2 regions of the Bacillus sp. iso_77 genome follow, and region 2 is predicted to be linked to the other one. Evidence: riboswitches for the same ligand, from Rfam matches in the RefSeq annotation. Region 2 holds a riboswitch; the other holds the start of a gene.
What was found. A riboswitch is a leader RNA that binds a small molecule or an ion and turns the genes downstream of it on or off. The one in region 2 is predicted to bind lysine.
Positions count from the first base shown of each region.

Region 1 (15,888 bases), 470 kb from region 2:
GTACGTGACATGACTGAGAAAATAAACAGCTGTGACATGATATTTGTGACAGTCAAAGCAAAAACAGGACTGCCTTTTTTGTTTGTTTTTGCAAACACTGCTGGGAAATCGCCAGCTTTTGCTGCTTGATAAGGGACTTCAGAACCAAGCAAAATCCAGCCAAGCATCGAACCAAATAAACAAATGATCGCAAGAAATGCCATGACAATGCCGCCAGCCGGTCCGATAATGAGCTGAAGCACGTCTACGAATGGTTTATCAGAACCTTGCAATTGATCATGCGGCAGAACGCCCATTGTAATCAAGGTAATAATCATATAAATAGACAGTGCAATTAAAAGTCCTGTAATCGTCGCACGTTTGACATCACGTTGCGAAGAGGCTCTTCCTGATAAAATGACAGCAGATTCGATGCCGATAAATGCCCATAGTGTGGAAATGGCCGCATGATGAATTTGGCCTCCAAGTCCGAGCACTCCTTCACCACTTGCTGCTTCAACAGGGAAGTAATAATGTTCAAATAATGCGGTTTGGAATGCAAATAAGCCTGCGACAATAAAAAGGACGAATCCAAGCACCTTTGAAAAGGTCGTAATAAAGTTCAACTTACTTGCTGCACTTAAGCTTGTAATTAAAATCGTATGAGTCCCCCATAGAAGGATTGTACATACGATAAACGTTGTGAGCTGACCAAGTGTGATCGCTTCTTTTCCAAAAGTAAAGATCTCCGTTTTCACGGTTAAAATTGGGAAAAAGGTTGTTAAATAACCAGCTAGGCTTGTGATAATGGCGACATTACTAATCCAGCTTGCCACCCAATATCCCCAAACCATTGTAAAACCGGCTGCTTTTCCTTTTTTCGGATCTTTAAAAAGCGCTCTTGCATAGCTTTGTGGTCCAGCTGTCAGCTGCGGTTTATGAATGGACAAATGTCCAAACACAAAGGCAATCATCAGTACGCCGCCACCTGTGACAAGCCATGCCATCGTCACACCTAAAGGACTTGCATGCTGGGCAAGTGTACTAGGCAGCATAAAGATGCCTGAACCTACCATATTTCCGACGACAAAAGCCGTCAATAACCAAAAACCCCATTTTTTTGTCTGTTCCATTTTCGTACCTCCGTTATATTCACTTTGGACCAGACCCGGCAGTATCTTCATTGATATATTTGTGAAGCAATGACTTGCATTCTTTATGTTCATGTTGGGTCACTTTCTTACCAGCATACCCTTTTCTTAGGCAATCAGAACATAAAAAAAAGCCTGAACAAAAGTCCATGCTTTTCAAAACATACACCTTGATCTCCGGATAGCCCTCCACGCTTCAAAGACGTGGCAGTCCTGCATTTGTTCAATGCAGACCCAGCATAAAGAAAGTTGGAGCTCTCTCTACACTTCGGCGCTGATGCCTTTTTTCTCATGATCAACGATTCCATCTCTCCCATGAGTGACTCATCATCCGCGCAACCTCTACCTCACTGAGACATAGCGTGAGGATTTCTATTCATTTTTACTACACGAAGGTTATCAAACATTCTCATATCTGTCAAAGGGAAAAACATAGAAAAAAGGCAGAGAAATGATTCTCCGCCTTTTTGTCAGCTTATTGATGGTTGTTTTTCTTCTTTTGGACAGCTTCCTGAAGCGGATCGCCTGCTAGTTCTTTACTTGCTTCTTCTAACAGCTGATCTACCTGCTGATGGTCTTTCTCGCTTTTCGCCTTTTTATCCTTTTGGAAAAATGACATCGCTATTTCCCCCCTTTTCATAAAATGCCTTTGCCTGTTTAATTTGTGCTACAGCGCTCAGCATTATACAAAGAGGAGCGGTTCATTCATCGTGAAAGGTCTGTCTCATTTTTTGCAAATACGTTAGAAAGGTCTTTAAGTCTTCCTCTGTGAAGTCTGACATCATATGCTGAATCACCTTTCCAAAAAGACGTGTATGCTTTTCGTAAATAGCCAGCCCTTTTTCCGTGGCTTCTAGCCGGACAAGGGAATGATCGTCCTTGTCCCGTTCTCTCTGAATGTAGCCTTGCTCACATAATTTATTGAGGGCTATGGAAGCGGCACCTGGGTTGAGAGAGAGTCTTTGTTTGAGCTCTTCAGCATGTGATACTTTTCCTTGTATCAATATAGAAAGAGCATATATCTGTGGAGGCGTGATGTCTTTTTCTAACTCAAGTAACTTGCGGTTTAATTTACGGCTGACTTCATAATGTACAAGAACAATTTCTTTTAAAATGTCTGCATTACTCATCCGAATCGCATCCTTATCGTTAGTGTCAACATGACTTCCTTCTTATTATAGAATGTTTTTCCAAACAGCCAACTATTTTATCCCATTTTCTTTAGAAATAAGCCTTGCTGAATGGATTCACCCTTGATATAGTGAGTACTTGAACAAAAAACAGAACAGGAGTACGCATCATGACAGGAAAAACACATATTATGGGCGGAATTGCCGCCTCCACAGCCGTCGCCTATTATTACGGATTCGAACCAGTGACGATGGCTGCTGCTGGATCAGTAGGTGCCCTCATCCCAGATCTATGTCATACGAAAAGCAAAATCGGCAGGAAATTCCCGCTCCTTTCCACACTGATCAGTAGTGTGTTCGGTCACCGCACCTTTACACATAGTTTATTATTTCTGCTGATCATTTATTTTATTGCGACAACATACATTCCAAATGACAGCCTCAGTACCGGGTTACTAGTTGGGATGGCAAGCCACCTCATCCTTGATGCAGGCACAGTGAACGGTATTAAATTTTTGTTCCCTGCAACCATGAAAGTACGTCTCCCCTTTTATGTCAAAACAGGCAGCACAGGAGAACAAGTCGTACTAGCTGCTCTGACCATTGTCACCTGCTATTACATGGCTGTCATTTGCGGAATATCCATCCCATTGCCGTTTTAGAAAAAGAAAAAAGAGTTTTGCAAAAAAGCAGGATATGAATTGATCATTCCTCATTTTTTTAGTAGTTTTAAGATAAGTGTTTTTGCCTTGCAGCTGAATACAGAATGGTGAGGAGTTACATAAATGAAAGCGTTTTTCAAAAATCACTGGTTTTTAGTGTACTCCATCCTCTTTATGTGGATGAAAACATACATCATTTATCAATTCGGATTTCATATACGAACGGCCAATCTGTTTCACGAATGGCTGCTTTTGATCAATCCACTTAGCTTTTTGCTCCCTTTGTTTGGGATTGCTCTTTTCTTAAATGAAACGAAACAAAAGGTCTTTTTATTGACCACAAATTTTATTTTGACAGCCATTTTGATATCGAATACGATCTTTTACGGTTTTTATATTGATTTCATTACCATTCCTGTCTTATTTCAAGCAAAGAACATGGGAGATATGGGCAGCAGTATGACTGAATTGTTTCATCCGCTATTTATACTCATGCTGATTGATTTTGTGGTGCTGGCATGGCTCTTAAAACGGAAACCGCTATCACCAAAAGCGTCTTTTAAGACGATCAAAACATACTATGTGGTTTGCTGCAGCTTGCTATTGTTCCATGTCAGCTCAGCTTTGATGGACCACCCTCGATTTTTGACAAGCTCATATGATCGAGAAGTCATTGTTCGAAATCTTGGGCTGTTTCAATTCCATTTGTATGACGGTGCCGCTCAAACAGCACGAATTGGACAAAAAGCCTTTGCTGACGAAGATACACTTTCAACAGTGGCAAACTACACAAAAGCTGATTACAGTGCACCGAATGAAGACTACTTTGGACTTGCTAAAGGCAAAAATGTCGTGTTCATTTCACTTGAATCAACGCAGCAATTTGTCATGAATCAAAAGGTGAATGGACAATACATCACACCATTTTTAAATGAACTTGCCAAAAAAAGCTTCTATTTTGATGAATTTTATCAGCAGACAGAGCAAGGCAAAACGTCGGACTCAGAGTTTATCGTCGCAAACTCCCTCTATCCATCTAGCAGTGGCGCTGTCTTTTTCACAGCGAGTGACAACGAATATGACACACTGTACAAGCAATTGAAAAAAGAGAATTATCAATCCGTCCAATTTCATGCGAATAATAAAACGTTCTGGAATCGTGATGTGATGTATGAATCTCTTGGGATTGACCGCTTTTATGATGTCGATTCATTTGATGTCAATGAACAGAATTCGACTGGCTGGGGCTTAAAGGATATCGACTTTTTTGACCAATCCATCGATTATTTAAAAAAGCTGAAGACGCCTTATTACAGCACGTTTATTACCTTAACCAATCACTTCCCATTTGAAATTGATCCAAAGGATCAGTTCATTGATGAATACGATTCGACTAGCACCATTTTAAACCGCTATGTGACCACCGTCCGCTATCAAGATGAAGCCATCAAAAGGTTCTTTGAACGAATGAAAGAAGAAGGACTATATGAAAATACAATGTTTGTCCTGATGGGAGACCACTATGGCATTTCAGAAGCACATCATGAGGCAATGGCAGAGCTGCTGAAGCAGGATGAAATCACACCGTTTGATGCGGTTAAACTGCAGCGGGTCCCTTTTTTGATTTACATTCCTGGGGTGACAGACGAGGCCCCTCAAACCATTTCTGAAACAGCCGGTCAAATGGATGTCAAACCGACACTTCTTCATTTACTCGGCATTGAATCAAAAGATTCTATTCAATTTGGGAATGATCTTTTCTCCAATGAACGGACACCGTTCGCTGTGCTGAGAAATGGAAACTTTATTACGGATGATTATCTTTATACAAAGAACACGTGCTATGATCAAAAAACAAAACAACCTGTTGAAGAAGATGAAGTATGCCAGCCTTATATAGAAAAAGCCAATAAAGAGCTGTCTCTATCAGATAAAGTGATCAACGGGAACTTACTACGTTTTTATCAGCATTAAAAGCTGCCCTCTGGCGGCTTTTTCTTTTCTCTTTTCCTGAAAGCCTATGAATGGTCAAATAAGTTTGATTATAATAAAGGATACACATGATGTTGAATGATAAAGAGGTGTGATCATGAAATATTTATTCTTAACCTACGTCACCATCTGTTTGCTCCTGACTGGGTGTCAAACGGAGTCGACGTCATCAGATCAAAGCAAAAAGACAGAACTTGTGATTTCAGCGGCGGCAAGCCTGCAGGATGCTTTAAAAGAGATTGAATCTGCCTATGAAGATGATCATCCAAACGTGGCACTCACGAATAATTTCGGATCATCCGGCGCATTGAAACAGCAAATCGCTCAAGGAGCAAAAGCGGATCTCTTCTTCTCAGCAGCTGAAGAGCCTTTTGATGACCTTGTTCAATCTGGCGACATCGATCAGGATCATACAAAGGATGTCATACAAAATGAGCTAGTCCTCATCGTGCCAAAAGACGGTTCCTCTTCTATCAAAACCTTTCGCGATGTTGAGCACATAAAAGGAAAGATAGCGCTTGGCACACCTGAATCTGTTCCTGCTGGTACATATGCAAAAGAGATTTTCACAAAACTGAATATATGGGACCAAGTGAAACAGAACGCTGTCTATGGAAAGGATGTTCGTCAAGTATTAAACTATGTCGAAACAGGAAATGTGGAAGCTGGTGTCGTGTATAAGACGGATGCGCTCGTTTCTCGCAAAGTAAAGATAGTAGATGAGGCAAATCAAGACATGCATTCCCCCATCATTTATCCTGTTGGCATTGTAAAACAGACCGATCACATGAAAGAGGCGAAAGCATTTTTTCAATATCTCCAATCAGATCCAGCCGCAGCGATTTTTAAAAAGTACGGCTTTCAAGTGAAATAATGCCGATGCTGACCAAAGATTTTCTTTCACCTATCTGGCTGTCCGTACAAGTGGCTGCTTTCAGTGGATTATTGGCTGTCGTTTTAGGAACGTCCATTGGTTTTTGGATGGCGCGTACATCTTTCAAAGGAAAAATGATCGTGGAAACGCTCCTCATGATGCCGCTTGTCCTTCCGCCAACGGTCGTAGGATTTCTGCTGCTCGTTGCGTTCGGGAAGAACAGTGTGATTGGACAAGCGATTGAATGGATCTTCCATCAGCCTGTCATCTTCACTTATTGGGCAGCAGTCATTGCATCGACAGTTGTCGCATTCCCGCTCATGTATCAATCAGCGAAAGCTGGATTTTCTACGATTGAGTCAGACATTGAAGGTGCTGCAAAAGTTGATGGTGCGCATTCTTTTCAGGTTTTTGCCTATATTACCGTCCCACTCGCACTGCCATCTCTTCTCTCTGGTGCAGTTTTAAGTTTCGCAAGGGCGTTAGGAGAATTTGGAGCGACTTTAATGTTCGCTGGCAACATTCCTGGGAAAACGCAAACCCTCCCAACAGCCATCTATGTGGCGATTGATTCTGGACGAATGGAACTTGCGTGGGCTTGGACCATTTGTATTGTGATCCTGTCTTTCCTCATGCTGTTGGCTGTGCGCCGAAGCAGGAATTAAAAAATCCCCTTCTCAAAAAGAGAAAGGGATTCAGATTGTTGACAAAGGGCTAAAATGAACTTGATTTTAGCCCTTTGTCTTCTTTTCAGCGTGATAGAAAACCTTTGCTGTACTGGTGTGACATTTGTGAGCACCTGCACGCAGGACTGACAAAGAATGCGAGGGTTTGTCTACACGCTGAGGGAATAATTTTATTTATTCAAACCCAACCGTCATCGTTTCTGGATTAGACCCGACACGTTCGTTATTATTAAGTGCATTGATTTTTTCCATGTCTTCTTGTGAAAGCTCGAAGTCAAAAATGTCGGCATTTTGTTTAATGCGATCTTCATTGATTGATTTTGGAATGGTGACAACGCCGCTTTGCAGATCCCAACGCAAGATCACTTGAGCCACAGATTTGTTGTATTGTGCTGCAATTTCCTTTAATACGTCATGATCCAAAAGCTTTCCTTGCATCAGCGGAGACCATGCTTCAATTTGAATGCCTTTTTCTTTCGCATATTGTCGTAATTCTACAAGTGTCAGTTTTGGATGAAACTCCACTTGATTCACCGCTGGAACAACCTCCGCATCTTTTAACAGCTCTTCTAAATGCTGCACGTAGAAGTTGCTGACACCAATCGCTCTTACTTTTCCATCTTTATAAAGCTTCTCAAGCGCACGCCATGTCTCTTTAAACGTGTCTGCATTTGGTCCAGGCCAATGAATCAAATAGAGGTCTAAGTAATCAAGACCGAGCCGGTTTAAGCTTGCGTCGCATGCAGCGAGTGCTTTGTCATATCCTTGATCTGTGTTCCATACTTTTGACGTAATGAACAATTCTTCTCTTTTTACGCCAGATTCTTTAATGGCTTTCCCTACGCCTGTCTCGTTTTTATAAACGGCAGCCGTATCAATGCTGCGATAACCGTTTCGTATGGCTGCTTTGACGGCATCAACCACTTGGTTGCCGTCCTCCACTTTGAATACACCTAAACCAAACCATGGCATTTCTACTCCGTTATTTAGTGTTACGGTATCATTCAAGCTTTTGACCATGTTAACAACCACCTTTTCATAGATTCCATCTTTTTCATTATCTCATGTTGCGTTTGAAAACTCTATTATCAGGCGTTTCTCTTCGCTTCAATCGCTAGCAGTAAAGCACCTGTCATACCTGCCTTGTCCTCAAGTCCAGGAGAGACAATGTATGTATCAAGCGGCGGCATGTCGACATAATCATTGACATACGCAGCCAGCTTCTCTCGAATGAGCGGAAATAGCTGTTTTTGCTTCATGACGCCTCCACCCATGATGATGCGTTCTGGGCTTAATATCAGCGTGTATTGCATTAATGCCTGTGCTAAATAATCTGCTTCAAGAGACCAAACTTCTTCTTCTTCGGTAAGCTCTTTAGCTGGCTTTCCCCACCTTGTCTCAATAGCTGGTCCTGCCGCCAGTCCTTCTAAGCAAGTACCATGCGCCGGGCAGACACCTGCGAACTGATCTGATTCATGCTGCCTGACCAGGATGTGTCCCATTTCTGGATGTGAGTGACCGTGGAGAAGCTCATTTTTCACAACAGCCCCGGCACCAATCCCCGTACCGACCGTGATATACAGACAGCTGCTTAGCCCTTTGGCGGCCCCTTTTGTCAGTTCACCTAATGCTGCGGCATTGACATCTGTCGTAAAGGACACCGGTACACCTAATTGTTTCTCCAGCTCAGGTATCAACGGGTAATGCTTCCATTCCACTTTCGGCGTATTCATGATGTAACCGTAAGAAGGATCGTCTTTCTGGACACAAATCGGTCCAAAGGAACCAACCCCTAATGCTGCAATTTCATGTTGCTGAAAAAATGGAATAAGTGATTGGATGGTTTTTTCCGGGTGCGCTGTTGGAATGGTTAATTCCTCTATGATATCCCCATGCTCATTACCAATGGCACAGCAGAACTTTGTCCCCCCAGCTTCAATCGCTCCGTAATATGTCATCCTGCCTCTCCCCCTGCTCGTCTCTTTTTTTCATCATAAAACAAAGGGGAGAAGTTGACAACATCATGTATTGGTCAGTAAGACTGCTTCCATGTCATTGATATATTCCCTTAAATGATGGGCAATATCACGATTGATTTCGCCATTTTCATATAAGGTTTGGATTTCATTACGAATCGTCTGTACGGCTTGGAAGTTAAGCTCTTTCTTCTTCCGGTCAAACGTACGATCCTTTTGCTGGAAGAAAGAAGGACCATGTTCACAGCGGAAAATCACTTGATTGTAAAACCCAATGACTTGATGACACGTTTGTTGATTGTCTTCGGTCATATGGTGCTTAATAGAATCCACCGCAGCTTCAGCCGTTTTCTTACGGATTTGTTTATACGATTCCTCGTTTTCTAATATGCCGCTTGAAATACGCTGATGCGGACGCCACAATTGAAGCCATTGTAGTAAGCGCAGAAACTTCACTTTTGAGAAACGAATTTTAAAGGAGTTGGAATAGAGCATTTCCAGCTCATGAAATCTCTCTTGCAGCTCATATGCTTCTTCTTTGTCGATTTTCTCTTCCTCAATCAACTGCTGAAGTTTCATCTGTTCTGCTTTAATGCCGTGCAGTCTGATTTTTCTCTCTTGTTTTCTCATACCAAACTGGTACGGTTCCCGCTGAATATTTCGTAGCTTCATTCGGAAATCATTGATGAGTGCAAGGGATACTTCTCGATTGTCCTCATTCATTCCTTCTTTTAACGTTTTAATGGCACTTCTCAGCAGCTTCCGTTTTGCGTGCTGAATCTTTGTATCTAAGTCCACATCCACTTGCTTATCTTTTTTCTCCGATAAAATAGGCAGTAGCACACTCGCTAAAATGAGTGTACATAAAATGACGCCTGCTGCGAGGAAAATAATTAAATGACGCTCAGGAAATGGTGATCCGTCTGCAAGCGTAAACGGGATGGAGAAAGCACCCGCTAATGTAACAGCACCACGAACACCAGAGAATGTCATCAGCATGGAAGCACGCAGTTTCGGTTTTTTCGTGTTCTTCTTTTTCGATACACTCCAGTTCCCTGCCCAGAACAGCCATACCCATAGGAATCTGAGAATCATCAGACAGAATGTAATGATTAAAATGTAACTGATGACCTGCATATTATTAAAGGCTTCATCTTGGAAAATGACGGTCGATACATCAGGAATTTGTAATCCAAGTAAAACGAAAACAAGGCCATTTAAAATAAATAAAATAATATTCCACGTGTTTGAAGAAGCAATTTGCAGTTTTGCTAAATTCGCTTCCATTCGGTCTTGCTCGATGGCATGTGTCACACCACCGGCAACAACGGCTAAAATGCCGGATACGCCAATTTCTTCCGCTGCTAAATAAATCACAAACGGCGTGAGGATTTGCAGGATGATGTGCATTGTGACATCGTCCATGCCTAAACGGCGGAGAAAATAGCGGAAACGAATGATAAAAAACGACAGAATAAATCCGGTCAATAATCCGCCAGCAGCAATCAGAACAAAGCTAAAGGATGCCTCTGCAATGGAAAATGCCCCTGTAACCGTTGCAGCAATAGCAAATTTAAAGGCAACAAGTCCTGATGCATCGTTCATCAGCCCTTCGCCTTCCAGCAGTCTCATGATCCCCTTCGGCATATTCACACGGCTGGAAAGTGCACTTACAGCCACTACATCTGTCGGTGATAAAATCGCTGCAAGCGCAAATGCAGCTGGAAGTGGTATGCTTGGAATCATCCAATGGATGGTATATCCTGCGACAATGACTGTCGCAAATACGAGCCCTAAAGCTAATAGAAGAATGGGCGCTCTTAATTTCCACAGCTCGTCCCTTGGGGTACGCTTCCCATCATTAAATAACAGCGGTGCAATGAATAAAACGAAGAATAGCTCAGGATTTAAAGAAATATGTAAACCTGAAGGAAAAGCTGCGACCAATATCCCTAAACCCACTTGGATTAATGGTACTGGAATAAAGGGCAGAAAACGATTGATAATATTAGATGATGCAATGAGTGCTAGTAGTACGAGCACTGCCAAAAAAATCTCCACTAGTACATGTCCCTCCCATTTCATTTTTTCCGTCATGTTTTGCTTACATGCAAAGATGTGTTCATTTCTTTCTGATCCATCCGTTCGGTCATGAGCGTTTCATTAGTATCCCGCAAAAAGCGAAACCAACACATAACAATCCATCTAGGCAAAAAAAGACTGAATCTACATATTCAGTCAAATGACAATATTTTCATCTCGTGTATTGTTCCAATGATGAATAAAGAACCTACTTTTATTTTACACGAAAACAGCTTGACCTGCTGACATCAAGCTCGAATAACACATAAAAAAAAGAGCGACATCGCCCTTTTCTTTACCCTTTATTTAAAAAATAAGACCTAGCGGGAAGCCGCCATTTGAATAAGTAGGAACAAACCCTGCATATGACGAGGATGACAAACAGCAGATATAAAGCAAGCTCTCCTTGCGCTAAGCCGAGTCCGACGAGTAAGCCGCCAAGGGCTGCCCATACTGCGTAAATCTCTGCTTTTAGCACAAGTGGCTTTCGTCCTGCTAATAAATCACGCACAATGCCGCCGCCGCTTCCAGTCAAAATGGCTGCCACAATGACCGCACTGAGCGGGAGCTCTCTTTGTACAGCAAATAATGCGCCTTGAATCGCAAAGGCTGCTAAACCGATCGCATCCGAGAAATTCCCCCACGTGCTCCAGTGCTTGAGCAAAAGCTTTGGAAATAGGAACACGATCGTAATGGATACAAGGGCAATGGTAAACATTTTGCCCTGCGACCATAAAGCAGACACCGGAAGACCAATTAATAGATTCCGAATCGCTCCCCCGCCAAATGCTGTGACAATCCCTAAAATGTACACACCAAGAATATCGTACTCTTCTTCCATTGCGACAATCGCACCACTAATGGCGAATGCCACAATGCCAATAATACTTAACACTTCCCATGCCATTTTCCGCTTATCTCCTTACCATTGTCTGATCATCTAACACTCTCCCCTTAATGTATATCTGACACAAATGAAAAGCAATACAAATTTTCTTTAAATTTTATCTTTTTGCAAAAATAAAAAATAGCCTGCTTTTAAGCAGGCTCAGATTGTTGACAAAGGGATAAAATGATCTTGATTTTATCCCTTTGTCTACTTTCAGCGTGATAGAAAACCTTTGCAGTCTAGGAAAGACGAGCACTGGAGCGGAGCGAATTTGACATTCGTGAGCACCAGCGCACAGGAATGACACCGAATGCGAGGGTTTGTCTACACGCTGATAGCCTGCTTTTAAGCAGGCTATCTCCTCAATCTTCTTTTGCATTTAAAAGCAGCATACTAATGATGATCAGAATAAATGCAATGAGAGCTAAGAGTGGAATGGTGATAAAACCAAACCAGTTCAGATAATCAACGGAACAAGGAATACCGCTTAGACAAGGACGAATCGATGCAAAGCCTGGAATCTTTTGTTCCATATAATGATAGATGGAAAAGCAAGCACCAATCCCAGCCAAAGGGAGAACGTAGTACTTCACTTTGACATCGCCACGGAATGTAGCAATTCCAAGTAAAAGCACAAGCGGATACATGAAAATGCGCTGAAACCAGCACATATCACATGGAATAAACTTCTTTACTTCGCTTAAATACAGGCTGCTCATCGTCGCCACAATTGAGACGATCCAAGCGCTGTATAAGTAAATCAGTTTATTTTTCATGATTTTTTCCCTTTCAGCTCTTGATCAATTAATTCTTTGATTTCATCATAGTCATAAAAGTTTTGGACTTGTTTATTGTTAATGAAAATAGTTGGTGTTGCATTTACTTTGTATTGATTCACCAGTTGATCATCTGTGTTCAGCTGTGGCTGATATGTTTTCTTTGATAGGTTATCTTTCAGCTTGTCCGTATCAATTTTCGTTGTCTTCTTCGCCAATTCGGTGAGCTTTGCTGGCGTTACCCATTCTGCTTCACTATCTGGTTGTGCGTTGTAGACCGCTTCATGAAATGCCCAGAAGTTTTTCGGATCTTCTTTCCACACTTCTTCAGAAGCCAGTGCTGCTAATACCGCACCGTCCCCATGAACAGGCAGTGGTAAGTTAATAAATGAGAAGGATACATCGCCATTATCTATGTAGTCTGCTTTCAATTTTGGGAAAATGTCTGTCTCAAATGATTTACATGATGGACATTTGTAGTCCCCAAACTCGACAACTTGCACTTTTGCCTTTTGATCTCCCATGACAGGCTGTCCTTTAATAGACGGCTTACTGTCGACTGTTTGTGCTTCTTGGCTGTTGTTGTTACCGATCACAACGAAAATACCGATGAGAAGAGCTGCAATGATGGTTAATATAACTGCAAACTTGATGGATGAAGATTGATTATTTTTTTTACTCACAAAAGCACCTACCTTATCTTTTTCATTCATTCCTTCACAAAGAAAAAGGATAACAGCTCAGGAAAATGCCATTATCCAACTTCTTCTATTTTAACAAGAGGGGGTCTATTATGAAAGACGCTATTCATGAATTTTTCCTTACAATTTTATTTCATGACCCTCATCGCATTTAAAACAGCCAGTACAGTGACACCAACATCCGAGAAGACGGCTTCCCACATCGTTGCAATACCGAATGCACCAAGTATGAGAAAGACGGCTTTCACCCCAAGAGCAAACGCAATATTCTGCCATACGATGGCTCTCGTTCTTTTAGCGACAGCAATAGCTTCCGCTACCTTCGATGGCTGATCTGTCATAATCACAATATCAGCCGCTTCAACTGCTGCATCTGAACCAAGTCCACCCATGGCAATACCTATATCCGCTCTTGCCAAAACCGGCGTATCGTTTATGCCATCACCAACAAACAATAATTTGTCTTGAGATGCTTTTTTCTCATACATGTCTTCGATTTTGGCGACTTTATCCTGTGGCAATAATTCAGTGTGAACTTCGTCAATGCCGATCTGCTGTGCGACTGCATTTCCTACTTGCGCAGCATCCCCTGTAAGCATCACGGTTTGAATGCCCGCAGCTTTTAGAGAAGATATCGCTTCAACTGCATCGTCTTTTACTTCATCTGCAATCAAGATCGATCCCGCAAACTCACCGTCTATTGCTAAATACACAACCGTTCCGCTTCGTTTTTCTTTTTCAAAAGCAATGCCCTCTCGTTCCATAAGGCGATGGTTACCTGCCAATACATGGGCTCCGCGAATTGTCGCTTTGATCCCATGCCCCGCAATATCCTCGTAAGATTCGATCTGGCTCTCATCAAGAGACGCTCCATAAGCCGCCTTAATCGATTCTGCAATCGGATGCGAAGAATGCGCTTCTGCCAGCGCTGCAAAAGAAAGCAATTCCTCTTCTGACCATTTCTCATTCGCTGCTTCGATATGAGTGACTGTAAAGTTCCCTTTTGTCAAAGTACCTGTTTTATCAAACACCGCATAGCGGACAGAGTTCAAGGCTTCTAAGTAGTTACTGCCTTTCACTAAAATGCCTCGTTTTGATGCGGCACCAATTCCGCCAAAGAAACCTAATGGAATGGATACAACGAGAGCACATGGACACGAAATGACAAGAAAGACAAGTGCCCGGTACACCCAATCAGACAATTGAGCTGATGGGATGAGAAGCGGTGGTACAAAGGCAAGCAATAAAGCTAGCACGACCACAGCAGGTGTATAATATTTAGCGAACTTTGTGATAAAGTTTTCTGTCTGCGCTTTACGGCTGCTTGCATTTTCGACTAAATCCAAAATCTTCGTAACCGCTGACTCACTGAGCTCTTTTTGCACTTCAATTTCAAGAATACCGTTTTGGTTCACAAATCCAGCAAGCACTTCTTTTCCTGCTTCCACATCTCTTGGAACAGACTCCCCAGTTAGTGCAGAGGTATCCACAAGAGAATAACCGTCTATCACACGTCCATCCAAAGGAATTTTTTCACCTGGTTTAACGACAATACGGTCACCAGCTTTGACTTCTTCCGGCTTTACCTTTTTTGTTTCTTGCCCCACTTTGAGGTTTGCGTATTCTGGACGGATATTCATTAATTCGCTAATTGATTTTCTAGAGCGATTCACAGCTGCCCCTTGGAACAGTTCTCCAATTTGGTAAAACAGCATGACTGCCAGTGCCTCAGGATACTGCTGAATCACAAAAGCACCAACTGTGGCTATAGTCATTAAGAAGTTCTCATCAAATACTTGACCACGCACAATATTTTTCAGTGCTTTCAAGACAACATCTCCGCCAACTAGTAAATACGCGGCGAAAAACATGATGAACTTCAGTAAGCCATTGTCAGGTATAAAATAAGCCGCCGTTCCAATGACTGCACCACCAATTAATTTCAGTACAATCGTTTTTAAATTCTTTGTTCCATGATCGTGATCGTGGTGATGTCCTTCTTCTTTTGGTGATACACTCACATGAGGTTCAATGGACTGAACGGTTTTTTCAATACGCTTTGACATCGTTTCTTGTGCATCAGCATGTGTCACAGTTAATGTACCCGTCGCAAAATTAATTGAGCAGGCTTCAACCCCTTCGAGTTTGCTGACACCTGTTTCAATTTTACGTGCACAGTTTCCACAATCGAGACCGCTTAATACGTATTCATCCTTCATCTTTTTCATGTTCTCACCTTTTTCTATATAAGTAGCCTTCCCTGATTCAATCAAACCTATCAGCTGCTGTAGATATTATATATGAGCACATATTCATATATTGAATTACCCTTATTATATGAGGAGTTCTTACAAACTGTCAATCATTTATAAGCAAATGTTTGAGATTTTTCGTATTCAAGGATGTCATGTGAATTTTCAATAATCCATGCTCATGTCCCCTCTTCGTTGCATAACATAAAAACGATCGCTTGATGGGAATATTCAGCATTTCTCTTTACAAAAGAAGGACATACGATTAGAATAAGATAAAAGTTTCCTTAAGGAAACAAATTAGCGTTAGAGAATCATTTCATCCTTTAGTCAAAATTATTAAATGTATGCATATATTTTTAGGAAACGCAATTGATGATCGAAAGGGGCCTTAAGAGATGTCATATGCTTTAACAATCGACCGCCTGTATGTCTCATACCACGGACAGGATGCACTAGAAAACGTCTCTCTTTCCATACAGGAAGGAACGATGACTGGAATCATTGGTCCAAATGGTGCTGGTAAATCGACTTTATTGAAAGCATGTTTGGATTTAATTGAAAAGGATCAAGGCGACATTCGTTTTTTTGAACAACCCTTTAAACAAGTGAGAAAACAGATCGCCTATGTACCGCAAAGAAATGATCTAGACTGGACGTTTCCTATCCATGTGCTGGATACCGTACTGCTTGGCACATACCCAAAGCTCGGATTGATCAAACGACCGAAAAAAGAAG
Region 1 is NZ_CM149683.1:2,993,991-3,009,878, forward strand. It holds gene AC0VYC_RS15500 (amino acid permease) at 1-1,112, opposite strand, end outside; lysine riboswitch at 1,305-1,483, opposite strand; gene sspJ (small acid-soluble spore protein SspJ) at 1,606-1,749, opposite strand; gene AC0VYC_RS15510 (MarR family winged helix-turn-helix transcriptional regulator) at 1,832-2,260, opposite strand; gene AC0VYC_RS15515 (metal-dependent hydrolase) at 2,431-2,922, shown strand; gene AC0VYC_RS15520 (LTA synthase family protein) at 3,046-4,896, shown strand; gene modA (molybdate ABC transporter substrate-binding protein) at 5,012-5,788, shown strand; gene modB (molybdate ABC transporter permease subunit) at 5,788-6,453, shown strand; gene AC0VYC_RS15535 (aldo/keto reductase) at 6,649-7,494, opposite strand; gene AC0VYC_RS15540 (ROK family protein) at 7,563-8,432, opposite strand; gene AC0VYC_RS15545 (Na+/H+ antiporter) at 8,496-10,511, opposite strand; gene AC0VYC_RS15550 (trimeric intracellular cation channel family protein) at 10,828-11,439, opposite strand; gene AC0VYC_RS15555 (disulfide oxidoreductase) at 11,784-12,197, opposite strand; gene AC0VYC_RS15560 (DsbA family protein) at 12,194-12,880, opposite strand; gene AC0VYC_RS15565 (heavy metal translocating P-type ATPase) at 13,027-15,126, opposite strand; gene AC0VYC_RS15570 (metal ABC transporter ATP-binding protein) at 15,549-15,888, shown strand, end outside.
Region 1: another riboswitch for lysine. It lies ahead of AC0VYC_RS15500 (amino acid permease); the one in region 2 lies ahead of AC0VYC_RS12960 (aspartate kinase).

Region 2 (15,888 bases):
CCATTAAAAGTGAGCATCGTTCATTCAAAGAACATGAACTCATTGATGCGAGAAAGCGTCTTGAAGAAGCTGTCCCTGAGTTTGACCGTAAGAAAAAACCAGAGCCAGTGAAAAAAGCAGCAAGACAGCTAAAGCCAGGCGATGAAGTCAAAGTGCTGACGTTTGGCCAAAAAGGAACGCTCATCGAACAAACGGGTAACAAAGAATGGAGTGTCCAAATGGGCATTCTAAAAATGAAAGTAAAAGAAAAAGATATGGAATTTATCAAATCAGCACCGGAATTTAAACAAGAGAAAGCCATCACGGCGGTCAAAGGAAAAGACTATCATGTATCACTTGAGCTTGATTTAAGAGGAGAGCGTTATGAGAATGCCTTAAGCAGAGTCGAGAAATACTTAGATGATGCCGTCTTAGCTGGCTATCCGCGCGTGTCGATCATTCACGGTAAAGGCACTGGCGCCTTGAGAAAAGGGGTCCAGGAATTATTAAAACAGCACCGTAGTGTAAAAAATGCTCGTTTTGGAGAACAAGGCGAGGGAGGATCAGGCGTCACCATCGTCGAATTAAAGTAAAAAGGAGAAAACGCATGAAAGCCTTTTGGGAAAATGAACTTGTGGAAATTGCCGCCTATTACAGCGTGGCCGTCCTATGTCTTGTCTTATTTCTTACCATATTTGAACTCGTGACCTCCTATAAAAACTGGGAAGAGATTCAGCGGGGGAACTTAGCTGTTGCTATGGCAACCGGCGGGAAGATTTTTGGGATTGCCAATGTCTTTCAGCATTCCATCGCCCAGCACAACTCGCTTCTTCAAATGGTCGGATGGGGCGTATACGGCTTTGTGATGCTGCTCGTCAGCTATTTCATTTTTGAATTTTTAACACCACGATTTAAAGTAGACAAAGAGATTGAGAATGATAATAGAGCGGTCGGGTTTATTTCACTCATTATTTCTGTTGGGCTGTCTTATGTAGTAGCAGCCGGCATTTAAGGAGACGACATGGAAAAACTAGCCAAAGTATTAATTGTAGTTGCCTGCACTTTTGCGGTTATTGGTGCCGTTTACATGTTCCTGTAAAATGAAGAATACATTCTAGAAAGCTGTCAGGGAAAACCTTGACAGCTTTTCACTCATCAAAGGCGGCGAATCAGAATGAATCAAATTTTGCAAAAAGACGAACTCATAAAGCGCATTGACAGTTGTCTCAAAAAGACATCTCTTCCCCAAGACATATATGAACCGTATATTGCACGTCCTTTTCAAACGACTGGTTTTTTTGATGATTTGAGCCCCTATATTGAAATTGATCCAGCCGGCTATATTCTTATTCAATATGAACGAGGGATTAAAGTGCTTCATAAAAGAACAAAAGAGGCGGATGAAGTCGTTTATTGGATTTTAGAAGACACCATCTTTCTAACTGTGTATCTAGACATGATGAGACAATATCAAGTGGACAACATCCACACACATTTACCTAATGACCCTAGTATCCATAAACAGATTGTGGAGAGAGTCCATGAGTCATTTCGTGCGATCGGTGGATTATACGAAAAGTGGCATCATGAAGGGAAAAGAGCCTCTATAGAAACACCGGCGAAAAAATGAAGATGTGTCATGGAACGAGCTCGATTTGAAAAAAGCAAACAGCCATAAGGAAAAGTTTGCTATAATAAAATAGTACGAAAGTTCAGGAAGGAGGGTTTTTATGCAGTCAGATAAACGTTGGCTTCTGCATTACCCGAATCAAATTCCCCACGAACTCACCATCCCAAATGAAACGTTGCAATCTTACTTATTCAGCTCCGCAGAGGCAGCACCTGAGCATACAGCCATTCATTTTTTAGGAAAAAACATCACCTACCAGCAGTTACAAGAAGATGCACTGAAATTAGCCAGTCACTTGATTGACATCGGTGTCAAAAAAGGCGACAGAGTAGCGATTATGCTGCCAAACTGCCCGCAATCGGTGATTTCTTATTATGCGGTTTTAATAGCAGGCGGCATTGTCGTTCAAACCAATCCGCTTTATACGGAGAAAGAACTGGAATATCAAATGGAGGACAGCGGCTCTAAGGTGCTGATCACTCTCGATCTACTGTATCCAAAGGCCTATAAAATGAAAGCGCTGACAAGCATGGAACATTTGATCATCACAAAATTACAAGATTACTTGCCATTTCCGAAAAACATATTGTTTCCGATTGTCCAGCGAAGGAAAAACAACATGGTCATCCAAGTGGAGAAGAGTGAGACCATTCATCATTTCTCACAGATCATGAAAGAATCGTCAGGAGAACGGATTCCGCAAATATCCTTTCAACCGAAAGAGGATGTCGCAGTTTTGCAATATACAGGCGGAACGACCGGGTTACCAAAAGGGGTCATGCTCACACACGAAAATATAGTAGCCAATACAGAAATGTGTGCATCCTGGATGTATAAAACGAACCGTGGAAAAGAGCGGATTCTTGGGATCATTCCGTTTTTTCATGTATACGGCATGACGACCGTGCTAAACCTTGCAGTCAAAGAAGGTCATCAAATGATTCTTCTTCCGCGTTTTGATGCAGCGGATGCCTTGAAGACCATTGAAAAACAGAAACCGACGCTGTTCCCAGGAGCACCAACGATGTATATTGCCCTGCTTCATCATCCGAATATTGAAAAGTATGACCTATCATCCATCACCGCATGCTTAAGCGGATCGGCCGCTCTTCCTGTTGAAGTCAAACAGAGTTTTGAAAAACTAACAGGAGGAAGGCTGGTGGAAGGGTATGGACTTTCAGAAACTTCTCCTGTCACTCATGCCAATTTCTTATGGGGAGCGAACAAAATAGGAAGTATCGGGTGCCCTTGGCCGAATACAGATGCCGGTATTTATTGTGAAGAAACGGGTGGACTCAAAGCGCCATATGAGCACGGAGAGATTATCGTCAAAGGTCCTCAAATCATGAAAGGATACTGGAATCAGCCGGAGGAGACAGCGGCAGTGTTAAGAGACGGCTGGTTTTTCACAGGAGACATTGGGTATATGGATGAGGATGGTTTTTTCTATATCGTAGACCGGAAAAAGGATGTCATCATCGCGAGCGGCTATAATATTTACCCAAGAGAGGTTGAAGAAGCCCTTTATGAGCATGAGCTTGTACAAGAAGTTGTTGTGGCGGGTATTCCAGATCCGTATAGAGGGGAAACAGTAAAAGCCTTTGTTGTCCCGAAAAAGGATGCCTATGTAACAGAGGATGAACTGGATCGTTTTGTAAGAACAAGAATTGCCTCATTTAAAGTGCCGCGTGTCTACGAATTTAAGGAATCACTGCCTAAAACGGCTGTAGGGAAAATCTTGCGCAGAGTGTTAATTGAAGAAGAAAAAAGAAAGCAATCATCTTCAACAGAAGAACCAGTCGATCAATGAGAGAATGAACCAGCATCATCCGGTCAAGCGGCCGGATGATTTGAATTGTAGGTGTCTGCTCTGGTATGCTAAAGGTTGAAAAGAAAGAAGAACATCACTTGACAAATCACTCGTTTCTTTTTAACATAAAGTTATGAATGAATGCTCATTCAATTTAGAAAGGGACGAAGCACATTGAAGCAGAAAAGACCGAAGTACATGCAAATTATTGATGCAGCCGTTGTGGTGATTGCAGAGAACGGCTACCATCAATCACAAGTTTCAAAGATTGCCAAACAAGCAGGGGTAGCAGACGGAACCATTTATCTCTATTTCAAAAACAAAGAGGACATTTTGATCTCGTTGTTCAAAGAAAAAATGGGACAATTCATCGAACGGATGGAAAACGATATTCAAAAGAAACCGTCTGCCAAAGAAAAGCTTCTTCTCCTCATTCGAGAACACTTTCGCCTGCTATCGCAAGACCATCATTTGGCCCTTGTGACACAGCTTGAACTCAGGCAGTCAAACCTTGAACTGCGCCAAAAAATCAATGAGGTGCTGAAAGGGTATTTAAATATGCTAGACTCCATTTTAACCGAAGGAAAGAAGACAGGAGAATTTAGACAAAATCTAGATGTCCGCTTAGCGAGACAAATGGTATTTGGGACGATTGACGAAACCGCTACAACATGGGTCATGAATGATCAAAAGTATGACCTGCCTGCACTCGCAGAAAGTGTACATGATCTTCTCTTAAACGGAATACATCAATCTTAAAGACAATTGAAAAAGGATGATTGACATGGAAAAAATACTTAGCTTACACCAAGACGAACAGACAGCACTCATCACGATTCAACACCCACCTGCAAATGCCTTATCCTCTCAGCTTCTCACTGAACTCAACGACATGTTTGATCAGCTTGAACAAAACAGTGAAGTGAGAGCTATTGTCATTCATGGAGAAGGTAGATTTTTCTCAGCAGGTGCTGATATTAAAGAATTTACGACCTTGCAGGAAGAATCTGATTATGCCAGCCTTGCAGACAGAGGACAGCAAGTGTTTGAACGAATTGAACAATGTCCAAAGCCGGTGATTGCTTCCATTCACGGGGCAGCATTAGGCGGCGGGCTTGAGTTGGCGATGTCATGTGATATTCGAATCGCAACAAAAGATGCAAAGCTGGGACTGCCGGAATTAAATCTCGGTATTATCCCAGGATTCGGCGGAACGCAGCGCCTGCCTCGCTATGTTGGATCAGCTAAAGCACTTGAAATGATGGGAACAGCTGAGCCGATTACAGGGGAAGAAGCATTTGCTTGCGGACTTGTTTCAAAACTTGCGGAAACAGAAGAAGAAGCGCTGGAAACAGCCAAAACATTGGCGGCGAAATTTGCAGCGAAAAGCCCTAAAACACTTGAGTATGTGCTTGAGTTATTGAATGCGACAAAAGTGTACTCATATGATGGCGGAATGAAGCTGGAAGCCAAAAAGTTTGCTGAGGTGTTTCAGTCGAATGATGCCAAAGAAGGCATCCAAGCTTTTATCGAAAAGCGTAAACCGAATTTTAAAGGGGAATAAGGGATTAGTACGACACAAGGGGGAGAAATGAATGAATATTTTTGTTTTAATGAAGCGTACGTTTGACACGGAAGAGAAAATCTCTATTCAGTCTGGTGCTATTCAAGAAGATGGGGCAGAGTTCATTATTAATCCTTATGATGAGTACGCAATTGAAGAAGCGATTCAGCTTCGGGATGAGCATGGGGGAGAAGTAACGGTCGTGACAGTTGGCAATGAAGATGCGGAGAAACAGCTTAGAACAGCACTTGCAATGGGCTGCGATCAAGCCGTTTTATTAAATGTTGAAGATGATTTGGAGGAGTGGGATCAGTTTTCCGCTTCTACGATTCTATATCACTATCTCAAGGATAAAGAAGCTTCCTTGATCTTAGCAGGGAATGTAGCGATTGACGGCGGGTCTGGACAGGTGGCCCCGCGTCTTGCTGAATTACTCGGTTTTCCATATGTCACAACCATTACAAGTATTCAAATCGACGGCGGCTCAGCTTCAATTGAGCGAGATGCAGAGGGTGATGTGGAAGTGATTTCTGCCGAGCTCCCGCTAGTGGTCACCGCGCAGCAAGGTCTCAATGAGCCTCGTTATCCATCGTTACCAGGCATCATGAAGGCAAAGAAAAAGCCTTTAGAAGAATTAGAATTAGACGATCTAGATCTAGATGAAGACGATGTGCCATATAAAATCAAAACAATCGAACGTTTCTTACCGGAGAAAAAAGAGGGTGGCAAGGTGCTGAGCGGCGAGCTTCAGGATCAGGTCAAGGAACTGACAGACCTGCTAAGAAATGAAGCAAAAGTCATCTAAACATCCACTTTACGATATCACGAGAACAAGGGGGAGCTTAAAGGATGAGTAAAAAAGTTGTTGTACTTGGAGAAAGTCGTGACGGTAAATTAAGAAATGTGACGTTTGAAGCGATTGCTGCCGCTCGCGAGGTGGCTGATGGCGGTGAAGTGATTGGCGTTTTAATAGGGGATCACGTCAAAGATCAAGCGGATGAACTGCTTTATTATGGAGCGGATCATGTGATGATCGTCGAGCACCCGCATCTTTCTTATTATACGTCTGATGGTTTTGCGCAGGCGCTTCAAGCAATATTAGATCAAGTCAATCCTGATGCAGTGCTGTTCGGTCATACATCGATCGGAAAAGACTTGTCACCAAAAATAGCTGCACGCCTGCAAACAGGCTTAATTTCAGATGCAATAGATGTAAGCGTTACCGGTGAACATCTTGTTTTCACTAGACCGATTTATTCAGGAAAAGCTTTTGAAAAAGTCATTTCAACAGATCGTCTGCTTTTGGCTACTATCCGTCCAAACAACGTGGCACCGCTGGAGCGTGATGCGTCACGCAGCGGAGAAGTGACGCCAGTTTCTGTCGATATTCAAAACCTAAGAACGATCGTGAAGGAAGTCATTAAAAAAACATCAGAAGGTGTAGATTTATCTGAAGCGAAGGTCATTGTCGCAGGAGGCAGGGGGGTCAAGAGCAAAGAAGGCTTTGAACCGCTGAAAGAACTTGCCCAAACGCTTGGCGCAGCAGTCGGTGCCTCGCGTGGTGCATGTGACGCTGACTACTGCGATTATGCCCTGCAAATTGGTCAAACCGGTAAAGTGGTCACACCTGACCTTTACATTGCCTGCGGGATTTCAGGAGCTATTCAGCATTTAGCCGGTATGTCCAACAGTAAAGTCATTGTTGCAATCAACAAAGACCCTGAAGCTGAAATCTTCAAAATTGCCGATTACGGAATTGTCGGTGACTTATTCGAAGTCGTTCCGCTTTTAAATGAAGAGTTAAAAAAGATGAATATCCATTCTTAACGCTCATACACTCAGAATGCCTAGGTATTCTGGGTTTTTTTGTATGTCATCGCGAAACAAAGGAGCGGTTTACAAGTGAATGGGACAGTAAAAGCGAATGAAGTGATTGGACGCATTTCTAAACACATCTATGGACACTTTCAAGAGCATTTAGGAAGAGGAATTTATGACGGCATTTGGGTAGGGAAAGACTCATCGATTGACCATATTGAAGGGATACGTACCGATGTACTAAAGGCACTTCAAGCCTTACATATCCCGGTGCTGAGGTGGCCGGGCGGCTGTTTTGCAGACGAGTATCATTGGGCAAACGGCGTCGGTGATCTGAGTGAACGAAAGCCGATGGTGAATACTCATTGGGGTGGCACCGTTGAATCAAATGCGTTTGGTACACATGAATTTATGAGACTGTGTGAATTACTTGAATGTGAGCCTTATATTTGTGGAAACGTTGGAAGCGGCTCTGTTCAAGAATTAGCAGAATGGATTGAATATATCACATTTCCTAAAGGGACACCTATGTCGGATTGGCGGATTCAAAATGGAAAACAAGAACCGTGGGAGCTGACGTACGTTGGTGTAGGCAATGAAAGCTGGGGATGTGGTGGAAATATGACGCCAGAGTATTATGCAGACTTATATAAACGCTACCAAACGTATGTGAGAGAATTTGCTGGTCAGCGCATTTACAAAATCGCATGCGGTGCGAATTCAAATGATGTGAATTGGACAAAAGTATTAATGGAGCGCGCAGCGCCTTGGATGGATGGGCTCAGTTTGCATTACTATACGGTCCCAGGAACATGGGATAAGAAAGGGTCAGCGACCGATTTTGATGAGGATGAGTGGTTTACAACGCTGAAAAAGGCGTCTGAAATGGAGCGGCTTGTCGTGGAACACGGAAAAATCATGGATCGTTATGATCCAGACAAGCGAATCGGGATGATTATTGATGAATGGGGGACATGGTATGATCCAGAACCGGGGACAAATCCAGGGTTTTTGTATCAGCAAAACACATTAAGAGATGCTCTAGTCTGTGCCTTGCATTTTCATATTTTTCATCGCCATTGCCAGCGGATTCATATGGCGAATATTGCCCAGACCGTCAATGTGCTGCAAGCGATGGTGTTAACGCAGGACGAAAAGATGCTCCTGACACCTACCTATCACGTATTTAACATGTTTCAAGTGCATCAAGAAGAAGAAGCGCTTGAAGTAGAATTGAATGTCCCTTCATATGAACGCCGGGGTGAAAAAATCCCTCAAGTCAGTGTATCAGCCTCGCGGTCATCTGACAAGATGCATATTAGTTTATGTCATGTGAATCCCCATGAAAAAGCAGACGTATCTCTTGCGATAGAGGGAATCGATGCAAAAACGAAGGTCACTGGCCGTGTGCTGACTGCTGATCGGATGAATGCGCACAACACGTTCGATGATCCTCATTCCGTTCAGCCTGCGGACTTTCGGCAATTTGCTGTTAAGCACGGCGAGCTGACTATTGATCTGCCGCCTATGTCGGTTGTAATGTTGACCGTCGATCTGGCTTGATCGCATATTTCAATGTTTGATGAGAAGAATGTTGGGGCATCATACATTGTAAATGAAGCGGAAAGGGAGTCATGTCATATGCTTAGAACCATTCTGATGATCATTGGTGCGATTGTTGTTATTGGTGCGATTATACGGTTTGTTTTTTAATTCATTTCATAAAAAATGATTCGTAAGCATTTCATTCGCAAGTCACATTGGTAGATGCTATACTAAAAAGCATAATTTACATTGGAGGAATGAATAATGGCAATCGTAAAAGCTACTGACGCAACATTTTCACAAGAAACTGCAGAAGGTGTTGTTCTTGCAGACTTTTGGGCACCTTGGTGCGGACCTTGTAAAATGATTGCTCCAGTTCTTGAAGAACTTGATCAAGAAATGGGCGATAAAATGAAAATTGTAAAAATTGATGTGGATGATAACCAAGAAACTGCTGGTAAATACGGCGTTATGAGTATCCCAACACTTCTTGTTTTAAAAGACGGTGAAGTCGTCGAAACGTCTGTTGGTTTCAAACCAAAAGAAGCACTAGCTGAGCTTGTAAACAAACATCTATAAACCGATCTATGCCCGCGTGGCATGATCTCAAAAGCGGTTCTCGTATAGTCGAGAGCCGCTTTTCTTTCATCGTGGTATAAAACAAATGTTCGTGATACACTAGAAGGAGTGAAAGTGGAAAACAAGGACGGATGAAAATATGAACAAATTGATTAAAGAAAAGCTGTCAGTCTTACCTGATCAACCAGGCTGTTACTTAATGAAAGATAGACAAAATACGATCATTTATGTGGGAAAGGCAAAGGTATTAAAAAATAGGGTCCGCTCTTATTTTACAGGATCTCATGATGCCAAAACGCAGCGGCTTGTCAGTGAAATCGAAGACTTTGAATACATTGTCACCTCTTCAAATATTGAGGCACTTATTTTAGAGCTGAATTTAATCAAAAAATATGACCCGAAATACAATGTCATGCTCAAGGATGACAAAACGTACCCTTTTATTAAAATTACGAATGAACGTCACCCTAAGCTGATTGTCACCCGCAATGTGAAAAAGGATAAAGGGAAATACTTCGGTCCATATCCGAACGTACAAGCAGCAAGAGAAACGAAAAAGCTGCTCGACCGTTTATATCCACTTAGAAAATGTGCGACACTCCCTGACCGAGTCTGCCTTTATTATCATCTTGGACAATGTCTTGCTCCGTGTGTGTATGACATTTCTGAAGAAACGAATAAACAGCTCGTCGACGAAATCACAAGATTTCTAAACGGAGGACATCAGCAAATCAAGAAAGAATTAACAGAAAAGATGCAAGAAGCGGCCGAACAATTAGAATTTGAGCGGGCAAAAGAACTGAGAGATCAAATCGCATACATTGACTCAACGATGGAAAAGCAAAAGATGACGATGAGTGACTTATCCGATCGTGATGTGTTTGCCTATGCTTATGATAAGGGCTGGATGTGTGTCCAAGTCTTCTTCATCAGACAGGGGAAATTAATCGAACGTGATGTCAGCCTATTTCCGATGTATCAAGACCCTGAGGAAGAATTTCTCACGTTTATGGGGCAGTTTTATGAGAAGAACAACCATTTTCTGCCGAAGGAAATTTTGGTGCCAGACAGCGTCGATCAAGAGATGATTGAGCAATTGCTTGAAACGAATGTTCATCAGCCGAAAAAAGGAAAGAAGAAGGATTTGCTTTTACTTGCCCACCAAAACGCCAAAATTGCTCTCAAAGAAAAGTTCTCGCTTATAGAGCGTGATGAGGAACGAACAATTGGTGCAGTGGAGCAGCTTGGCGATGCACTCAATATTTATATGCCATACCGGATTGAGGCGTTTGATAACTCCAATATCCAAGGAGCAGACCCCGTATCCGCTATGGTTGTCTTCCAAGACGGGAAGCCGTATAAAAAGGAATACCGAAAATACAAAATTAAAACCGTTGAGGGGCCCGATGATTATGCTTCCATGCGTGAAGTCATTAGAAGGCGGTATACCCGTGTGTTAAAGGATGAACTGCCGCTTCCTGACTTGATTTTAATCGACGGAGGAAAAGGACAAATCAACGCAGCCATAGATGTGCTCGAAAATGAATTAAATCTGTCTGTTCCTGTGGCAGGTCTAGTGAAAGATGAAAAACACAGGACATCGAATCTTATGATGGGTGATACGCTTGAAATTGTTGCGCTGGAGCGGAATAGTCAGGCCTTTTATTTATTGCAGCGTATTCAAGATGAAGTGCACCGATTTGCGATTAGTTTTCATCGGCAGCTGCGCGGGAAGAATGCATTCCAGTCTATTCTAGACGATGTCCCAGGTATCGGGGAAAAGCGCAAAAAGCAGTTGCTGAAACATTTTGGCTCTGTGAAAAAGATGAAAGAAGCCTCTATCCAGGATTTTCAGGACGCTGGTATTCCGAAACAAACGGCTGAACTTTTAATGGAGGCATTAAAAAAATAGATTGTACTTTTTCCAAAAGTCTGTTAAGATGTGACTAATTTAATAAATGAACGTGTTGTTTGTTGAAGATAGAGGTGCGAACTTCAAGAGTAAGCCTTCAGAGATCGAGGGGATCTAGGAAGAGGGCTGAAAGGGGAGCGTCGCCGAAGTGAATAAAATCCACTCATTTTATTCGCTGGCTGTACATTGAAGAAATGTAGGGCTGTCAAGAATTCATTTCTTGGAGGGCTATCTCATTGTTTGCATCGTTTGATGATGATTTTAAAGCAATGGGAGATTTGTTCTCTCATTGCTTTTTTATTTGCAGTGAACAGAGCAGTCTCCGCAGCCTCTTCTCTCACACGTGATCTTTTGAAAAAGGGTGGTAGACATGGGACTAATTGTACAAAAATTTGGTGGAACATCTGTTGGATCGACAGAAAAAATTCGCAATGTCGCAGAGAGAGTCATCGCTGAACGCGAGGCAGGAAATGATGTGGTCGTGGTTGTGTCTGCGATGGGCAAATCAACGGATGTTCTAGTAGACCTAGCGAAAGAACTCACAGATGATCCAAGCAAAAGAGAAATGGATATGCTACTGACAACTGGTGAGCAGGTGACCATTTCATTATTAGCAATGGCACTCCAAGCAAAAGGTTATGATGCCATTTCCTTTACAGGCTGGCAAGCTGGGATGAAAACAGAGAAGGTGCACGGAAATGCAAGAATCGTGGACATCGATGAAGCAAGAATCAAAGAAGAACTGAGTGCGGGAAAAGTCGTCGTTGTAGCAGGTTTCCAAGGAATTGCGGATGATCTACATATTACAACACTTGGGCGTGGTGGATCAGACACGACTGCTGTGGCACTAGCTGCGGCACTCAAAGCGGACAAATGTGATATTTATACGGACGTACCAGGTGTGTTTACAACAGATCCTCGTTATGTGCCATCTGCGCGAAAACTTGCAGGAATTTCATACGATGAAATGCTTGAGTTAGCCAATTTAGGAGCAGGTGTGCTGCATCCGAGAGCGGTCGAATTTGCAAAAAATTATCAAATCCCACTAGAAGTCCGTTCTAGTATTGAAAATGAATCGGGTACGTTAATTGAGGAGGAATCATCCATGGAACAAAATTTAGTTGTAAGAGGCATTGCATTTGAAGATCAGATGACACGCGTGACGGTATGCGGCCTTTCAAGCGGTTTAACAACGCTATCGACGATTTTTACGACACTTGCAAAGCAAAATATCAATGTCGATATTATCATTCAGTCTGTCACAAGCACCAATCAGACCTCTATCTCTTTCTCTGTGAAAACGGATGATTTGTCTAAAACAGTTGAAGTATTAGAAGAATACAAAGGTGCGCTTGGTTATGAGCAGATTGAGACAGAAAGCAAATTAGCCAAAGTATCTATCGTTGGCTCTGGTATGGTCTCAAACCCAGGTGTTGCGGCTGAAATGTTCGCTGTGTTAGCTCAAAAAGACATTCAAGTGAAAATGGTCAGTACGTCTGAGATCAAAGTCTCAACAGTCGTTGATCGTGAAGATATGGTGAAAGCGGTAGAAGCCCTTCATGATGCGTTTGAATTATCAAAGGTGAGCGCCGCTGCTCATTCTTAAACAACAAAAGAGGTGTACCCATTGTAGCGGGTACACCTCTTTTTTATTGTGCTGTTGGAATGGCAACCCAGTGATCTTTTGATATTTCTACTAACTCTGCATTCTGTAAATGATAAGGATCTTCGTCCATCTGTTCTGCCGAAACGAACCTTTCCTTCTTTGCTTCCACTTTAGGATCAGGTATAGGGATAGCTGAAAGTAACGATTTTGTGTAGGGGTGCTGCGGATTGTTGTAAAGCTCCTCACTTTCGGCTAATTCAACAATTTTACCAGCATACATCACAGCCACTCGGTCACTAATATGTTTCACCATCGACAAATCGTGTGCAATGAATAAATAAGTCAACCCAAGCTTTTTCTGAAGATCCTCTAATAAGCGTACGATTTGCGCTTGGATAGAAACATCAAGTGCAGACAGAGGTTCATCACATACAATCAATTGTGGTTCGACGGCAAGCGCCCTTGCGATTCCAATTCTCTGGCGCTGTCCTCCGGAGAATTCATGAGGGTACCGATCGGCATGTGACGGCTTGAGGCCAACCATCTCAAGCAGTGCTTCCACCCTTTTTCTTCTTTCGGTGTTGTTTGTGCTTAACCTGTGGAGATCAAGCGCCTGTCCGATAATATCCAGCACTTTAAAGCGAGGATTTAGAGATGAATAAGGGTCTTGAAAAATCATCTGCATATGCCGCCGCATCGTTTTCATTTCTTTTTTCGACAGACGGTGGACTGGAATGCCTTGAAATAAGATATCTCCATCTGTTGGTTCGTTTAAGCGCAGGATCGCTCGGCCAGTGGTTGATTTCCCTGAACCTGATTCGCCAACAAGCCCCAGTGTCTCTCCGCGTTTAATCAAAAAATCAATCTGATCAACCGCTTTTAGCACATGCCCTTTACCGATTTGAAAGTGCTGAGATAATGATTTAACTTTCAGTAAAGGCGGATGATGTTTGATATGTATGGCATCAAAATCTTTCTTGTTTTTTTTCTTTTCATGTAAACGAGGCAAAGAATTGAGAAGCTGTTTTGTATATTCATGCTGAGGGTTCTCAAACAATTCTTCTGTTGTATTGGATTCGACAATTTTTCCTTCTTTCATCACAACCACCCGATCACACATTCCGGCAACAACGCCTAGGTCGTGTGTGATGAAAATAATCGATGTCCCAAATCGTTCTTGAATATCCTTCATCACATGTAAAATTTGGGCTTGTATCGTCACATCGAGTGCAGTTGTTGGTTCATCTGCGATAAGCAAGGCTGGCTGAGAGGCTAAAGCGATGGCAATGACGATCCGTTGACGCATACCGCCAGAAAATTCATGCGGATATTGCTGATAGCGCTCCTTACTATGCTGAATTCCTACAAGTTTCATCAGGTCAATGGCCTGTCGTTTGGCTTCTTCTTTTGAAAGCTTCTTGCGTTTAATCAAGCTTTCAGCGATTTGGGGGCCGATCCGTATCGTTGGATTGAGAGAAGTCATAGGGTCTTGAAAAATCATGCCAATATCCCGCCCTCTTACAGCCTGCATTTCTTTTTCCGTTTTTGTTGTGAGTTCTTCCCCCTGAAAGGTTATGCGTCCTGATTTTAAAAAAGAAGGAGGTGATGGAAGGAGTTGTAAAATACTCCGGGCTGTTACGCTTTTCCCGCTTCCTGATTCCCCGACAATACCAAGTGTTTCTCCTTTGTTTACTTCAAAGCTAATGCCACGGACAGCTTCTAATTCGCCATCTCGTGTGTGAAAAGATATATGTAAATCCTTCACTGTTAGAAGAGGTGCTAAATCCTTCAATTTTTTCCACCACCTGTATGATATGGATATTGACTTTCAAATGAAGCTAGCATAAACTTTACTATACAGATCGGAATAATGCAATTAACTTTTTGGAACGAACATTCATGTGAAAGGGGGAACGATGGGTTGTCGAGAATGGTAGCTGTAAAACATGATGAGATTGGCGGCGTATCTCATCCATCCTGGGTTAGTCGAATATTTCAAGACATTCAATCGCGCCGCGCATATCAATTAGTGCTGTGGATTGTTGGTTTACCCGTGCATTTGTTTGTGTTTTTTTATTATTTACATAAGAGTAAACAAGATACATATATTCATGTATTAGAAGAAGTGAAGGCTCGTTTAGATGTTTCCGGTGTTAAAGAGAAAATGAGAGCGGATATTCAGCAGCAAGTGTTGAGGAAAAAAGAATTCTTCCATGAAAAAATAGATCCACATGAGATCGACAGCCTCACTCACCAGTGGACAGAAGAAGCCTTTCAAAAAACAGTGAAATTGAAGGTTGAGGAAGAGCTGAAAAAACAAGGTCAGTCGAAAGTCACGTTTCACACGGTTTTTGCTTCACTATTATCTAACCGGCTTTTTCTTATGGTGACATTGATTCCAGGCTTACCAATGTACATTCTGCTTTTTTTATACCGGCATGCATTCTTGAAATATGTTGTTGAACGGCTGCTTATGAGTGTATTGGTGATTATCGGTGTAGTCATTCTTGTCTTTACCATTCTCTATTTCTCTCCATTTGATCCAGCAGTAAATATTCTTGGAGAATCCGCAACAAAGGAGCAAATCGCAGCTTTTAATCACCTATATGGTCTAGATCAACCATATATCCAACAGCTTTGGAATGCTTTAAAAGGACTTTTCACATTTGATCTAGGAAAATCGTTTACCGGAAATGAAGAAGTGGCAACAAGCATAGCGAGTAAATTTCCTATCACGCTCACATTAGCTGTTTGGTCACTCGTCATGGCGATTGTGATTGCCATTCCAATAGGGATTATTTCTGCAACAAGACCGTATTCATTTTTTGATTATTCGTTCATGTTTATCGCATTACTTGGGTTGTCTATTCCAAATTTTTGGCAAGGACTCATTTTCATTTTGAACTTTTCGATTAAATGGAAATGGCTTCCCGCCACGTATTCCCCAGAAAATTGGTTATCGTTACTCATGCCAGTCATTGTCCTTGGTACGGGGTTAACTGCCTCGATTGCTCGGATGACCAGGTCATCTATGCTCGAAGTTATTCATGAAGATTACATGATTACAGCAAAAGCAAAGGGGCTAAGTCAGCAGTATATTCTATGGCGACATGGAATTGGCAATGCCATGATTCCGATTATTACCGTCATTGGACTGCTTTTCGGCGGCATGCTTGGAGGAGCGGCTGTTACAGAAAAGGTATTCAACATTAGTGGGATTGGAAGCTATATTGTTGATAAGCAGTTTATTCCTGATATTCCGAGTATTTTGGGAGGGGTTGTATATGTGGCGATTACCATCTCCGTCGTGAATGTCATCATTGATATTTTATATGCATTTTTTGATCCTCGTATTAGATCAAAGATGAAACAATATTGAAGTAGGTGTAGGAATGTCAGCAACGATGAAGTCGATTCATTCTCATGAGCAGCATCACGTGAAAAA
Region 2 is NZ_CM149683.1:2,519,605-2,535,492, reverse strand. It holds gene AC0VYC_RS13015 (endonuclease MutS2) at 1-572, shown strand, start outside; gene AC0VYC_RS13010 (DUF350 domain-containing protein) at 587-991, shown strand; gene AC0VYC_RS13005 (Imm63 family immunity protein) at 1,154-1,609, shown strand; gene AC0VYC_RS13000 (AMP-binding protein) at 1,710-3,419, shown strand; gene AC0VYC_RS12995 (TetR/AcrR family transcriptional regulator) at 3,594-4,178, shown strand; gene AC0VYC_RS12990 (enoyl-CoA hydratase) at 4,204-4,983, shown strand; gene AC0VYC_RS12985 (electron transfer flavoprotein subunit beta/FixA family protein) at 5,015-5,788, shown strand; gene AC0VYC_RS12980 (electron transfer flavoprotein subunit alpha/FixB family protein) at 5,833-6,810, shown strand; gene AC0VYC_RS12975 (alpha-N-arabinofuranosidase) at 6,886-8,364, shown strand; gene trxA (thioredoxin) at 8,611-8,925, shown strand; gene uvrC (excinuclease ABC subunit UvrC) at 9,065-10,837, shown strand; lysine riboswitch at 10,899-11,076, shown strand; gene AC0VYC_RS12960 (aspartate kinase) at 11,208-12,443, shown strand; gene AC0VYC_RS12955 (ABC transporter ATP-binding protein) at 12,487-14,235, opposite strand; gene AC0VYC_RS12950 (ABC transporter permease) at 14,365-15,822, shown strand; gene AC0VYC_RS12945 (ABC transporter permease) at 15,836-15,888, shown strand, end outside.